Regions from separate parts of the Hominisplanchenecus murintestinalis genome, predicted to be linked through region 2. Evidence: riboswitches for the same ligand, from Rfam matches in the RefSeq annotation. Region 2 holds a riboswitch; the other holds the start of a gene.
The links. A riboswitch is a leader RNA that binds a small molecule or an ion and turns the genes downstream of it on or off. The one in region 2 is predicted to bind ZMP and ZTP.
Positions count from the first base shown of each region.

Region 1: it holds a riboswitch for ZMP and ZTP, as region 2 does, so the genes downstream of both, NFR99_RS02145 (formate--tetrahydrofolate ligase) here and NFR99_RS03375 (IMP cyclohydrolase) in region 2, are expected to answer to the same signal.

Region 1 covers NZ_CALPCM010000003.1:54,692-60,920, forward strand. The annotation lists gene feoB (ferrous iron transporter B) at 1-145, shown strand, start outside; gene NFR99_RS02125 (FeoB-associated Cys-rich membrane protein) at 163-336, shown strand; gene NFR99_RS02130 (DUF2325 domain-containing protein) at 481-759, shown strand; gene NFR99_RS02135 (DUF3793 family protein) at 818-1,369, shown strand; gene NFR99_RS02140 (flavodoxin) at 1,489-1,917, shown strand; ZMP/ZTP riboswitch at 1,968-2,051, shown strand; THF riboswitch at 2,089-2,179, shown strand; gene NFR99_RS02145 (formate--tetrahydrofolate ligase) at 2,285-3,970, shown strand; gene NFR99_RS02150 (formate/nitrite transporter family protein) at 4,062-4,832, shown strand; gene NFR99_RS02155 (SGNH/GDSL hydrolase family protein) at 4,978-6,078, shown strand; gene NFR99_RS02160 (hypothetical protein) at 6,191-6,229, shown strand, end outside.
Region 2 covers NZ_CALPCM010000005.1:40,201-46,429, reverse strand. The annotation lists gene pepF (oligoendopeptidase F) at 1-301, opposite strand, end outside; gene NFR99_RS03395 (hypothetical protein) at 407-955, opposite strand; gene NFR99_RS03390 (hypothetical protein) at 960-1,352, opposite strand; gene NFR99_RS03385 (hypothetical protein) at 1,394-2,065, opposite strand; gene NFR99_RS03380 (phosphoribosylaminoimidazolecarboxamide formyltransferase) at 2,437-3,615, opposite strand; gene NFR99_RS03375 (IMP cyclohydrolase) at 3,628-4,341, opposite strand; ZMP/ZTP riboswitch at 4,406-4,489, opposite strand; gene NFR99_RS03370 (AraC family transcriptional regulator) at 4,541-5,392, opposite strand; gene NFR99_RS03365 (methyltransferase) at 5,529-6,229, opposite strand, start outside.

The DNA of each region.
Region 1 (6,229 bases), on a different contig from region 2:
GTTTGGAATGCTTTTTATGGGAGAGGGAAATCCAGTGGGAGTAATAGCAGCTCTGGCAGTTGTGATATTTATGCTGTTTATGCTGTTTCGTCCCTATAGTGAAGCAAAGACGCTCAGCGCGAAAAAGGCACGTTCTGTTGCGTGATGGCAAAGGAGGGGAAAATGTTATCCTGGATTATGGGAAATTTGGCTACAATTCTTATCAGCGCCGTTCTCGTTTTGGCGGTGTGTCTCATCATTGTAAAGATGGTGAAGGACAGAAAGCAGGGGAAATCCTCCTGTGGATGTGACTGCGGGAGCTGCGGTGCGTGCTGCCACGGAAAGAAAGAAATATAAAAAGTACAGTTCAGCTATATATGGCATCTTCTAATGAGAAAGCCCGCACTGGAAAATGGCAGGGAAGTCAAATTAAGAAGCAATAGATAGCTGAGCTGCTTTTTTGCTAGTGGTTAGCTGATGCTAACCAAAAGGAGGTCATGTATGAGTGTTGTTATTGTCGGAGGGAATGAGTGCATGGAAAGGAAATATAAAGATTTGTGCCGGGAATATGGATGCAGTGTAAAAGTTTTTACAAGAATGAAGGATGGGTTGAAAAGAAAGATTGGAAATCCAGACCTGCTGGTGTTGTTTACAAATACTACATGCCATAAGATGGTACGTTGTGCTTTGGATGGGACAAAAGGGAAGGAAACTGTAATTGCACGTTCCCATTCCAGTTCTATGGCGGCATTAAAAAAGATTTTAAAGGAACACGCATAATCATTTTGGGGAAGGGAAAAATAGAAGAAAAGATTTGAGTGTCTGAATGGAGGAGAATATGTCAGAAGAAATGATTATACAGCACTGCGCACCTACTCTGGCAGGAATGAAAACAGGGAATCTTTTTACCTGTCCTTATCAGGCAAAGAAGGAGCTGCAAAAAGAGATCAGGCATCTGAACCGTCTGCTGGCCTCCAGGGGAATCCGTGTGCTGCCGATCAAATATTATGAGCAGAAGGTATTGATTTACCTGTACCGCCCAAGCTATTTAAAGCGGGATTTTTCGAATAGAGACACGGTTTCTCTGTTGGGGGATTATGGATATGATGCAGGGAAGCCGGAACGCTGTTTAGTCCGTCTGATGGAACGGCTTAGAGAGAACAGGGAGTTTCCACATGAAATCGGTTTATTCCTAGGGTATCCGCCGGAGGATGTGAGAGGCTTTATCGAAAACAGGGCGGGAAACTGCAAATGTACAGGGTATTGGAAAGTATATGGAGATGAAGAGGGAGCAAAACGTTTATTTGGTAAATATAAAAAATGCACGGATATTTATTATAGTAATTGGGTCAGGGGAGAGGGAATGGAGCGGCTTGCAGTAGCTGTTTAGAGGGGGGATTTTCAGGAATTTATTCCCGTGGGCAGCGAGCCGGATGACTGCTTGCAGCGGGGAATTTGGTTTATAGAAAACCGGCGATAGAACGATAAAAAGAAAGGACAGGTAGAAGTATGGGGAAAATTGCAGTTGTATATTGGAGTGGGACAGGAAACACAGAGGAGATGGCAAACGCTGTTCTGGAAGGAGCGAGGCAAAAGGGCGCGGATGCGGCGCTATATACGCCGGACAGCTTTGATGCCTCCATGATAGAGGAGCAAGATGCCATCGCATTTGGCTGTCCTTCTATGGGATGCGAGGAGCTGGAGGATACAGAATTTGAGCCTATGTTTTCATCCTGCCGTGAAAAACTTGGAGGAAAGAAAGTGGCTCTCTTTGGCTCATACGGATGGGGCGATGGAGAATGGATGCGGGACTGGGAGGAAACCTGCCGGGAAGCGGGAGCGGTACTTGTATGCGAGAGTGTAATCTGCAATGAGGCTCCGGACGATGAAGCGGCGGATGCATGCAGGGCGCTGGGGGAAGTGCTGGCGGGGCAGTAATAATTCCTTGACAAATCCGCCTTTCAGGTGTATATTAAGAAGCATAAAGAAAAGGTTTTGATTACTGACGGATAGTTGTGGAGTACCACAAGGAAATCAAAATTATATGTGGGTCGACCGTCTGGGCAGCATTCGAGATTTTAGAGTGCTGCTTTTTATGTATCAGAACCTGGTAGAGTAGACGTTATACGTAAAGTGTCACAGAAGAGGGAGACTTTCTGTGAACGAAGGTTCGCCGCGTTATAATGTTGCTTCCGCTACTGCGTAAACTGTGGATATTTTTGTCCATTAACTTTGCGCGGCATTTTTTTGCCCAAAAACAGTAAAATCCCGCTGGGAATGCGGAAAATGAAAGGAGATTTTTATCATGGGTTACAAATCAGACATCGAAATCGCACAGGAGACAACGATGTCTCCAATTACTGAAATCGCTGCAAAAGCCGGCATCGATGAGAAGTATTTGGAGCAGTACGGAAAGTACAAAGCAAAAATCGACTATAATCTGCTGAAAGAGTCTGACAAGGCTGACGGCAAGCTGATCCTGGTTACGGCAATTAATCCGACGCCTGCAGGAGAGGGCAAGACAACAACGACCGTGGGTCTGGCAGACGGTATGCAGAAACTTGGAAAGAATGTTATGGTAGCGCTCCGTGAGCCGTCCCTGGGACCTGTATTTGGCGTGAAAGGCGGCGCAGCAGGCGGCGGTTATGCACAGGTAGTTCCAATGGAGGATATTAATCTTCATTTTACCGGTGATTTCCATGCAATCGGCGCAGCAAATAACCTGCTGGCAGCTATGATTGATAACCATATTTTCCAGGGAAATGACCTGAACATTGACCCGAGAAAAATTACCTGGAGAAGATGTGTGGATATGAATGACCGCCAGCTGCGTAATGTAGTGGACGGACTGGGCGGCAGGACAAACGGTACGCCAAGGGAAGATGGTTACGATATCACGGTAGCATCTGAAATTATGGCAGTTCTTTGTCTGGCAAGCGATATTACAGATTTGAAAAAGAGGCTTTCCAGAATCATTATCGGATACACATATGGCAAACCGTCAGAGCAGAAGCCGGTTACTGCCGGTGATTTACATGCAGAGGGCGCTATGACAGCTCTTCTGAAAGATGCATTGAAACCAAACCTGGTGCAGACCCTGGAGCACGTTCCGGCAATCGTACACGGCGGCCCGTTTGCAAATATTGCACACGGATGTAACTCCGTGACAGCAACGAGGATGGCTATGAAGCTGGCTGATTATACCATCACAGAAGCAGGATTCGGCGCAGATTTGGGAGCTGAGAAATTCCTGGATATCAAGTGCCGCATGGCAGGGCTGAAACCGAATGCAGTCGTTATCGTAGCTACTGTACGTGCACTGAAGTACAATGGCGGCGTGGCAAAAGCCGACCTGAATAATGAGAACCTGGAGGCGCTGGAGAAAGGACTTCCAAACCTTCTGAAACACGTAAGCAATATCAAGAACGTATATAAACTGCCATGTGTAGTTGCTATCAATGCATTCCCGACAGATACAAAGGCAGAGTTGGATCTGGTTGAGGCGAAGTGTAAAGAGCTTGGTGTAAATGTAGCGTTGTCTGAAGTATGGGCAAAAGGCGGCGAGGGCGGAAAGGCTCTGGCAGAGAAAGTTCTGGAACTGGTAGAGCAGCCAAACGATTTCACATTCTCTTATGAGCTGGAAGGCAGCATTGAGGATAAGCTGAATGCTATCGTTCAGAAGATTTACGGCGGCAAGAGAGTTGTCCTGACAGCAAATGCCCAGAAACAGGCAAAACAGTTAGAGGATCTTGGATTTGGAAACTGTCCAATCTGTGTGGCAAAGACACAGTACAGCCTGACAGACGACCAGACAAAACTGGGCGCTCCGACTGATTTTGAGGTAACTGTGCGTAACCTGAAGATTTCTGCAGGCGCAGGATTTATTGTAGCGCTGACCGGAGAAATCATGACGATGCCAGGACTGCCGAAGGTTCCGGCTGCTGAGAAGATTGATGTAGACGAGAGTGGTAAAATTACAGGCCTGTTCTAAATTTTGAAAGGCTGCGGCGGACTGCAAAGCCGTTTGACGCTTTGCAGCCCGCTTTTTTTACAGGATTCCTAAAAGAAAGGTAGGTATTATTATGTTTGGCGACGAATTTCAGGCGGCGGGCAATGCAGCGAAAAATAAGCTGGGACTTTTAGAGAAAAATCCGCTGGGATATGTCATGTCCTCTATTATGGCTGGGTTGTACATAGCATTTGGAAGCATCCTGATGGGAGTGGTAGGCGGTACTTTTACGGCAGGAGGCGCTTATTCTACAAAGCTGGTCTGCGGGCTTGTGTTTTCAGTGGGGCTGTGTTTTGTAATCATGGCGGGAGCAGAGCTTTTTACAGGAAATAACTTTGTAATGGCATGCGGCGCATTAAAGAAAGAGGTAAGCTGGGGAAAGGCTGTGATGCTTTGGATTGTGTGCTATCTGGGAAATTTGATAGGTTCTGTAGTGGGGGGAGGCCTTTTCACCCTGACAGGGCTTGCGACAGGAGATGTGGGGGCGTTTTTGGCGAATGCGGCCGCAGCAAAGATAGCAGGCGAACCGATGCAGCTTTTTGCGAAAGCAATTTTGTGTAATATCTGTGTGTGTCTGGCTGTATGGTGCAGCATTAAGATGAAAACAGAAGGCGGAAAAATTGCTATGGCGGTTGCCGGCGTGGTTACTTTTGTAACATGCGGATTTGAGCACAGCATTGCAAATATGACGTTTTTTACGATAGGTCTGCTGAATCCGAACGGCGCGGCTGTAAATATGGGGGGATGTCTGTATAACCTGCTGATCGTCACTGTAGGAAATATGATTGGCGGCATCCTGTTTGTAGCGGTTCCTTATTATCTGATTTCAAAATCGAAAAAATAGTGGCAGAAAGGACTTTTGCTTATTGGCAGAGGTCCTTTTGTTTTCAATATTTTACTTGTATTTTCCAGACCGAGCGTGTTATAATGAAACAGAAAAGAAACAAAAATGTAAAAGAAAGGTAACAGTTAGGGATGTGGTGATAAGTATGAAGCGAATCAGAATCAGCTTGTTGGTTTTCTTATGTTTTCTGTGTCTGGGCGGAGGTACACTAAGGACGGAGGCCGCCTCGTTCAATTTGGTAAAGCAGGTATCGGCAAAAACGCCGATAAAAGGAAAATGGGTGAAAACCGATAAAGGTTACCGATACCGTTATACACACAACGGGAAATATGCCAGAAGCGTATGGCTGCCCATTAAGAAAAGGATTTACTATTTTAACAGTAAATCGTACCGTGTGACAGGGCTGAAAAAATATAAAGGAAAAAAATACTATCTGAACTCGCGGGGGGCGCTGACTTCCGGCTGGCAGACAATTGGGAAGAAGACTTATTATTTTTCGGCAAGGACAGGCGCAGCGCTCACAGGCTGGCAGACGATTCAGAAAGTACGCTATTACTTTAATGAAAACGGCGTCCAGCAGAAAAACTGCTGGGTGGGTGATTATTATGTAGGCCAGGACGGCACGCTGGTAAGGGACACAATGGTGGACGGCTACTACGTGGATGAAAACGGAAAGCGTACGGTGGTTCATTTTGAGGATGGAGATCCAAAGGAAGAAACGTCTCAGTACATTTTTGTGGGAGACTCCAGGACAGTAGGAATGAAAAATACGGTGGGAGGAAACCATGTTTATATCGGAAAAGTAGGGGAAGGATACCAATGGTTTTCTACAAAAGGGATAAGGACTTTGAAAAAAGCGTTGAAAGCGGCTCCGCAGTCCAAGGTCATTATTAACCTGGGCGTGAATGATTTGGGTAATATTGGCAGCTATATTGCATATTATCAGAATCTGATTGTCCAGTATCCCGGAGCAAGATTTTACTTTATGTCTGTGAATCCCATAGAGGCAAAGCTGGCAAAAGCAAGGGGTTACAATACCACAGCAGTGAATAATAACACAATCAAGGCATTTAACGCCAGCCTGCAGGCAGCATTCCCGGGGGCATATCTGGACTGTTATACGTATCTGATGACACAGAATCTGATACGGAATGTGAAAGCAGGGGCGGGAACCGTAGATGGTATCCATTATACGGCGGCAGTATATCAGGCAATTTATAATTTTGCAATTGCTTCGACGAATTAATTTCCATCAAAATTCCATACTATAATCGAACCGTAGAATTACGGAGAGATGGCAGGATAAGGAGGAAATCCAACGTGGCGCTAATGGCGCGGCGAAGGTGTTATGCTGCAGTATGGAAATGGAAGATTTGGCAAATGATTTGTGGGCGCTC
Region 2 (6,229 bases):
TCAATACCTCTGTAGAAGCCGCGGATTTCTGGCTTGCCGCATTCCCCATATCCTGGTGGAGTCTCTGGTTCGCATATACATAAACCTTTTCAAACAGCCTATTCATCCCGCTGTAATCCTCCAGCATCTCCAGGAGCACGCCGCTCCCCTCCTTTAGGCGTCCTTTGTACTTTGGAAATTCCTCTATCATTCCCGCCAGCCTGCCGCAGTCCTCCTCAAAAAGCTGCTCAGACGCATACAAATCCTCCAATGCCCAGGTATCTTCCTTCTTTACTTCCTCACGTTTCCTCGTTTTTGCCATGATTCCCTCCTGCCACTATGTTATTTTCCTTATCCTACCACATTTTTAGGCGGCAGGAAAGGGGGCGCAGTTTCCTGCTCCCCCTTTCTTAACAGCGCTTCCTTTTCACTGTGCTGTACGGTAACGGTATAAAAGATAGTCGCCATATTCAATCGTAGCCGGAGTAGTAATTACATCTTTCAGCCACACTTCTGTTATCCCATCCGGAGACTCTACCTCATAACAGCGAGGGTCGAAATATTGCCCGGTACTTTCGTCCTTCTGCTTTTTCAAATGATAGACATAAATAGAGAAATAAGGAATCTCCTGAAGTGAAGAAGCCCTGTCACGCCACAGCCCCCGAACCACGATTCCTTCAGATGTACGCGTAAACGTTTTCAGCCCTGCCTCCTGGCCTGATGCGGCTTTGTGAAAAAAGTCGGTTATCTGTTCGCTTTTTTCCGGCTGTACATCCGTTAAATCCAGATAGCCATCTTTTATCAAATCTTCTGCCGTAACATCTGCGTCAAGATTGTAAATAGACTGAATGAACTGTTCATTAGCCGGATGCTTTTTATCCCAGATTCCCTTTCCGCACCAGGCAGCCGCGAAAAGCAATACAAGTGCTGATAATACATAAATATACCACGGATATTTCTCCCTCTCTTTTTTCATTCTCTCATCTCCACTTTTCCCTCACATGGGTATAAAAACGGTAAATATTCTCGCTGATTAACAACGCCCCTAAATATGCGCATTTATAAGTGTGCAGGGTCAAAAAATTTGTTTTTACCGGAACTAAAAACATCAGGATTCCAGTCAAACCAACCACAATACCCGGCAGTTCCAAAAAAATTCTCAATATATTCAAAGTCCTTGATGCATTGCAAAGACAAAGGAAAAGCAGCAGCATTACCACATAAGATACAAGTTCCATAACATTCCGTGTTAATAGCAATGATATGTCTGCACCCTCATTTATTTTGCCTGTCATATAATGATAGAAGACACATTCCCCCGTAAAAACTACGTACATAAAAATCAAATAAAAGAATGCGTTGTATTTTTTCATTGATGCCTCCTTAGCAGAATGCTGTTCTATATAATATTCCATTATCCTATCGTACCCAATGTAATATAACTATTTGGCGTATAAGAAGAATTTCCATGTGAATACGTTACCTGTGCTTTATATTGTATAAGTGCAGCTGTCGTTACGTAATGATATTTAAATCCTGTATTCAATGAATATGTAGTGCCAACTTTAGGTGACGCTACTGTAGTACTATTTTTTTCATTATATACAGCCGTTTCCTCTGCTGTACCACTACATACTGCAGATAATTGCAAGTTTCTAAGTTTAGTCTCTACAAACCTTGTAATTTTTGTACTCCCTTTGGTAAGTTTTAATACCCTAAAATTGTTACTTGTATAATAACTATAATACGCTGTATTCCTAAATGTAATATCACTCTGCGCCGAATCTTCTGTTACACTTCCAGTATTTTCTTTTGCTTTCATTATATATGAGTATGAAGTAACATTATATATTCTCTCTACATTTCCAGATTGAAATTTTTGAATCTCTACAGGATTTTTAGATTTTAATGTGTACGTTACTTGAATACGGTTATTGTCTAGTTCTTCAACTGCCTTCTCAATATTAGCAATTGGCTCTAATAATTTTAATGCTTCTTTTGGCATTTTTTCCGATAAATCGTAGTAAAGTTCCACTGAATTAAGGCGCTCTTTCAAAATATCCTTATATACATTGATACTGCTCACCGTCTCCATACTATACTTGGCTTCTACAGCGTCCAACTTTGTCAAAGACGTACTAACAATAGATGATGCATTTACAGGAATACAATATAATACCAAAAGAATAATGCCTAAATATTATAGAAACTCTTTTTTTCATACTTCAAATCCGCCTATCTTTTTACTTGCCTTTTTCCAACTTTTTATAATTATACTGAAACACTGGTATCACCTCTCATTTTGTTTATTTTAATTATCATAACATACTTTTATTATTTATTCAATTATTTTTTTATTATTTATAATAAAAAGTGACGGTCAGTTGAGATATACTATCCTCATCTTAACTGACCGTCTTTCTATTATACGATTCTATATACTTCCAAATCCCTTGCTCAATGATGGAACAGACGGATTCCCGTAAACGCCATCACCATCTGATACTTGTTGCAGCACTCGATGACCGCATCATCCCGCACGGAACCGCCCGGCTCTGCGATGTATGTCACGCCGCTCTTCTTCGCCCTCTCGATATTATCGCTGAATGGGAAGAATGCGTCGGAACCAAGGGTTACGCCCGTCATCTGATCAAGCCATTCCCTCTTCTCTTCACGGGTAAATATCTCCGGTTTTTCTTTGAAGATCTTCTGCCATGCGCCGTCTGCCAGCACGTCCATATATTCTTCGCCTATATAGACGTCAATTGCATTATCCCTGTCCGCGCGGCGGATACCGTCAACAAACGGAAGGTTCATCACCTTCGGGCACTGGCGCAGAAGCCAGTTATCTGCTTTCTGTCCTGCCAGGCGTGTACAATGCACCCTGGATTGCTGCCCTGCGCCGATGCCGATGGCCTGTCCGTCCTTTACAAAACATACGGAATTTGACTGCGTATATTTCAGGGTAATCAGGGCAATTTTCATATCGCGTACGGCTTCTGCCGGAAGTTCTTTATTCTCTGTCACGATATTCGAGAGCAGCTCATCATTGATTGGAAGCTCCTGCCGTCCCTGCTCAAAGGTAATCCCAAACACTTCCTTATGCTCAATCGGGTCTGGCCGATAGTTTTCGTCAATCTGGATAACGTTATAGTTCCCATTTTTCTTCTGCGCCAGGATTTCCAGCGCTTCTTCTGTGTAGCCCGGAGCTATCACGCCATCTGATACCTCCCGCTTAATCAGGCTTGCCGTATCCTTATCGCACACATCAGACAGCGCCACAAAATCGCCAAAGGAGGACATTCTGTCTGCGCCTCTCGCCCTGGCATAAGCACATGCCAGCGGGGATAACTCTCCCATATCATCTACCCAGTAAATCTTTGCTAAAGTTTCCGTCAGAGGCAGGCCGATTGCCGCTCCTGCCGGAGAAACATGCTTAAAGGAAGTTGCTGCCGGAAGCCCTGTGGCTTCTTTCAACTCGCGCACCAGCTGCCAGCCGTTAAAGGCATCCAAAAAATTAATGTACCCCGGTTTTCCCATCAATACCTTAATCGGCAGCTCATTTCCGTTTCCCATGTAAATCCTGGACGGTTTCTGGTTCGGATTACATCCGTATTTTAACTGCAGTTCTTTCATAGCACTTTCCTCCTACTGATTTTTATTTACGATTCTTGTTTCATAATTTCCGGTAGCGATGTCAATATACCGCACAAACAGGGATACCTTATTCTCCGCATTCAAGCTGTTCCAGAGCATTTCCGTAAACGCATCCATGTCGTCCGGAATCTCCACAAGCTTCGGCTCACCCTCAAAGCTGGGAAGCGGATTTCCGTCGCACATGTATGTGTGGATAAAATGTCCTTCACCGTTCACAGGAGCTTCATAGGCAAACGTATAACGGTGGCAGGAATCCGGGTTGCCGTTGCTGCTCTTCAGGATAGACATAGCATAATTGTAACCGCCGCCTTCCAGATGCATAATTCCTGAAATCCTGGGAGTGTAGTTCGGTGCGTCCGGCTCAAACTCCCTCGTCCGGAGACACTGCTCAAACGTCAGCTGCTTGTCCATGCCTTCGTAAATCGTATCCGTCTGGTCGCCGTTAGTTACAATCGTTTTATTTCCCAGAACACGCACCGGCGCGTAAATGATAAGGCTCGGGTCTGTCAGCTTCGACGGATCAAATGCCTGGGTACGGATGCCATCCCCGTCCTCCACGAACACCCGGTTGCGGCTATTCTCGCTTCTTCCCATAATAAAATAGGCAGTAACTGCTTTCGTACCATCCGCCGATTTACCGATTACGATCCCTCTTCCCGGGTAAGCATTCCCCTTTAACTCCAGCTCCAGTGACATTTTTTCCATAGATTTTCCCCTTTCTTGATAAAAGTATAATCAAAAAACCGCCTGAGGACCCTTGCATCGTTCAAGTGGTCGCCCAGGCGGTCGGCATCATCTTCACACTGTACTCCCTGTAGGTGCTCCTACGAATCCGCCAGTCGTACAGCTTACGCTCATCTTACACTATTTTCCTGCACATTGCAAGGCAAAACTTTACATCGCGTCAGACTATTTTTTTTACTACAGGTATCCATACTTCATATTGTGCATTTTGCGGGTCAGGATTTAAATAAACTTCTACATCGGCGGCATTGCCATACTCGTAACCTGAAGTTGGCAGCCATTCTGTCACAATGCGCTGTTCCAATTCCTGAATAGACTGGTTTGTACCCTGACCGGAGAATACCGCCCAGGTAGCTGCCGGCACAAGATATTCTTCCAGATCCTCCTGTGGTTGTGAAGTAGCTACGGCAATATAATATCTCCACTGCTCCGCATCGTTACAGATGCTGACACCAAGCACACCCATAGGCGGTGTATCCATCATGCCAGCCAATCTCTGTAATGTTCCGTTTTCAGATATTTCCTGCCATTTTTGGGGAATAACTGTAAAGTTCTTTTCAATCTCCTTATACAGCGGTACGGATACTCCTACGATACGGAACGCTTCTTTTGTTTCAATCCGATAATTCATTTCTTCCACTCCTTTGACTGTGATTTTAAATGTAAGAGGCGGGAAAGATTTTACAGATATGCCCTCGCTTTTTACAGCAGACGGCGCAATTCCATGAACAGACTGAAAAGCTCTGTTAAATGAAGTAGGGGAATTGTAACCATACTTACCTGCAACATCAATGATTTTCATACTATTCCCCTGCAAATCTACAGCAGCAAGTGACATTCTTCTTCTACGGATATATTCAGACAAAGGAATACCTGCCATGTAAGCAAACATTCTCTGAAAGTGATAGGACGAGCAGCAGGCAATACGTCCAAGCTGCCCATAATCAATTTCATCTGTCAAATGTTCTTCGATATAACCGATTGCATCATTTAATCTTTCAATCCATTCCATGATATAAGTCCTCCCGATGAATTCCAGTATATAATATTACTTTTATTTTTTCCTCTTAATTTCTGCACAAAAAAGAGAGGTTATATATCCTTTTGCTATTTTAGAGTTTATAAAATATAATCCCTAAAAATGCTATTTATCTTTCATTCTCCAGCTGCAATACATATAATACACTACCTTCCTTTTCTCTCACCGTCCACCGTTTCAGAAGTTTTATAAAATCACATTTTTTCAGGCAGCGCTGCAAAATGCCTTCTTCTGTAGTATAGATTGCCATAATACCTCCCACCGCCAGCATTCCCGGCGCCTTATGAAGAAATCTTTCATACAATTCCATAATTTCTCCCTTGCTCTTCGTTCCGGTAACTGTGGGCATATTTGTAATAATCTCATCAAACAAATATTTGTGATGAAAATCAAAGAAATCACGGGTAATAAAATTAATGTCAACTTCCGCCGCTTCTGCATTTACACGCGCTTTCTCAATTGCATTCGCATAGATATCGACACCGTACATATATCCCGCCTTCAGCACCCGAGCGCGCTCAATCAGCATAGTTCCTACGCCGCAGAATGGGTCAAGTACCTGAGCTCCTTCTTTCAGATAGGGTTTCAGCAGAGCCGTCACCAGTGCTGCGTTTGCCGGATGGATAGACGCAGACAATACCTGCTTTCGATAGGAAAACCTTTTATCTTTTAATGTATAAAGTTTCAGCAAGGGCAGAAATCCCCCGTCTTTGCGCTGAAGAATGCGCAGTTCCATTTCATAATCCGAAACTGAATTCATAAATTTCCGGCCGGAAGCCTTCTCGAAAGCTTGGGAAAATTTTTTAATAA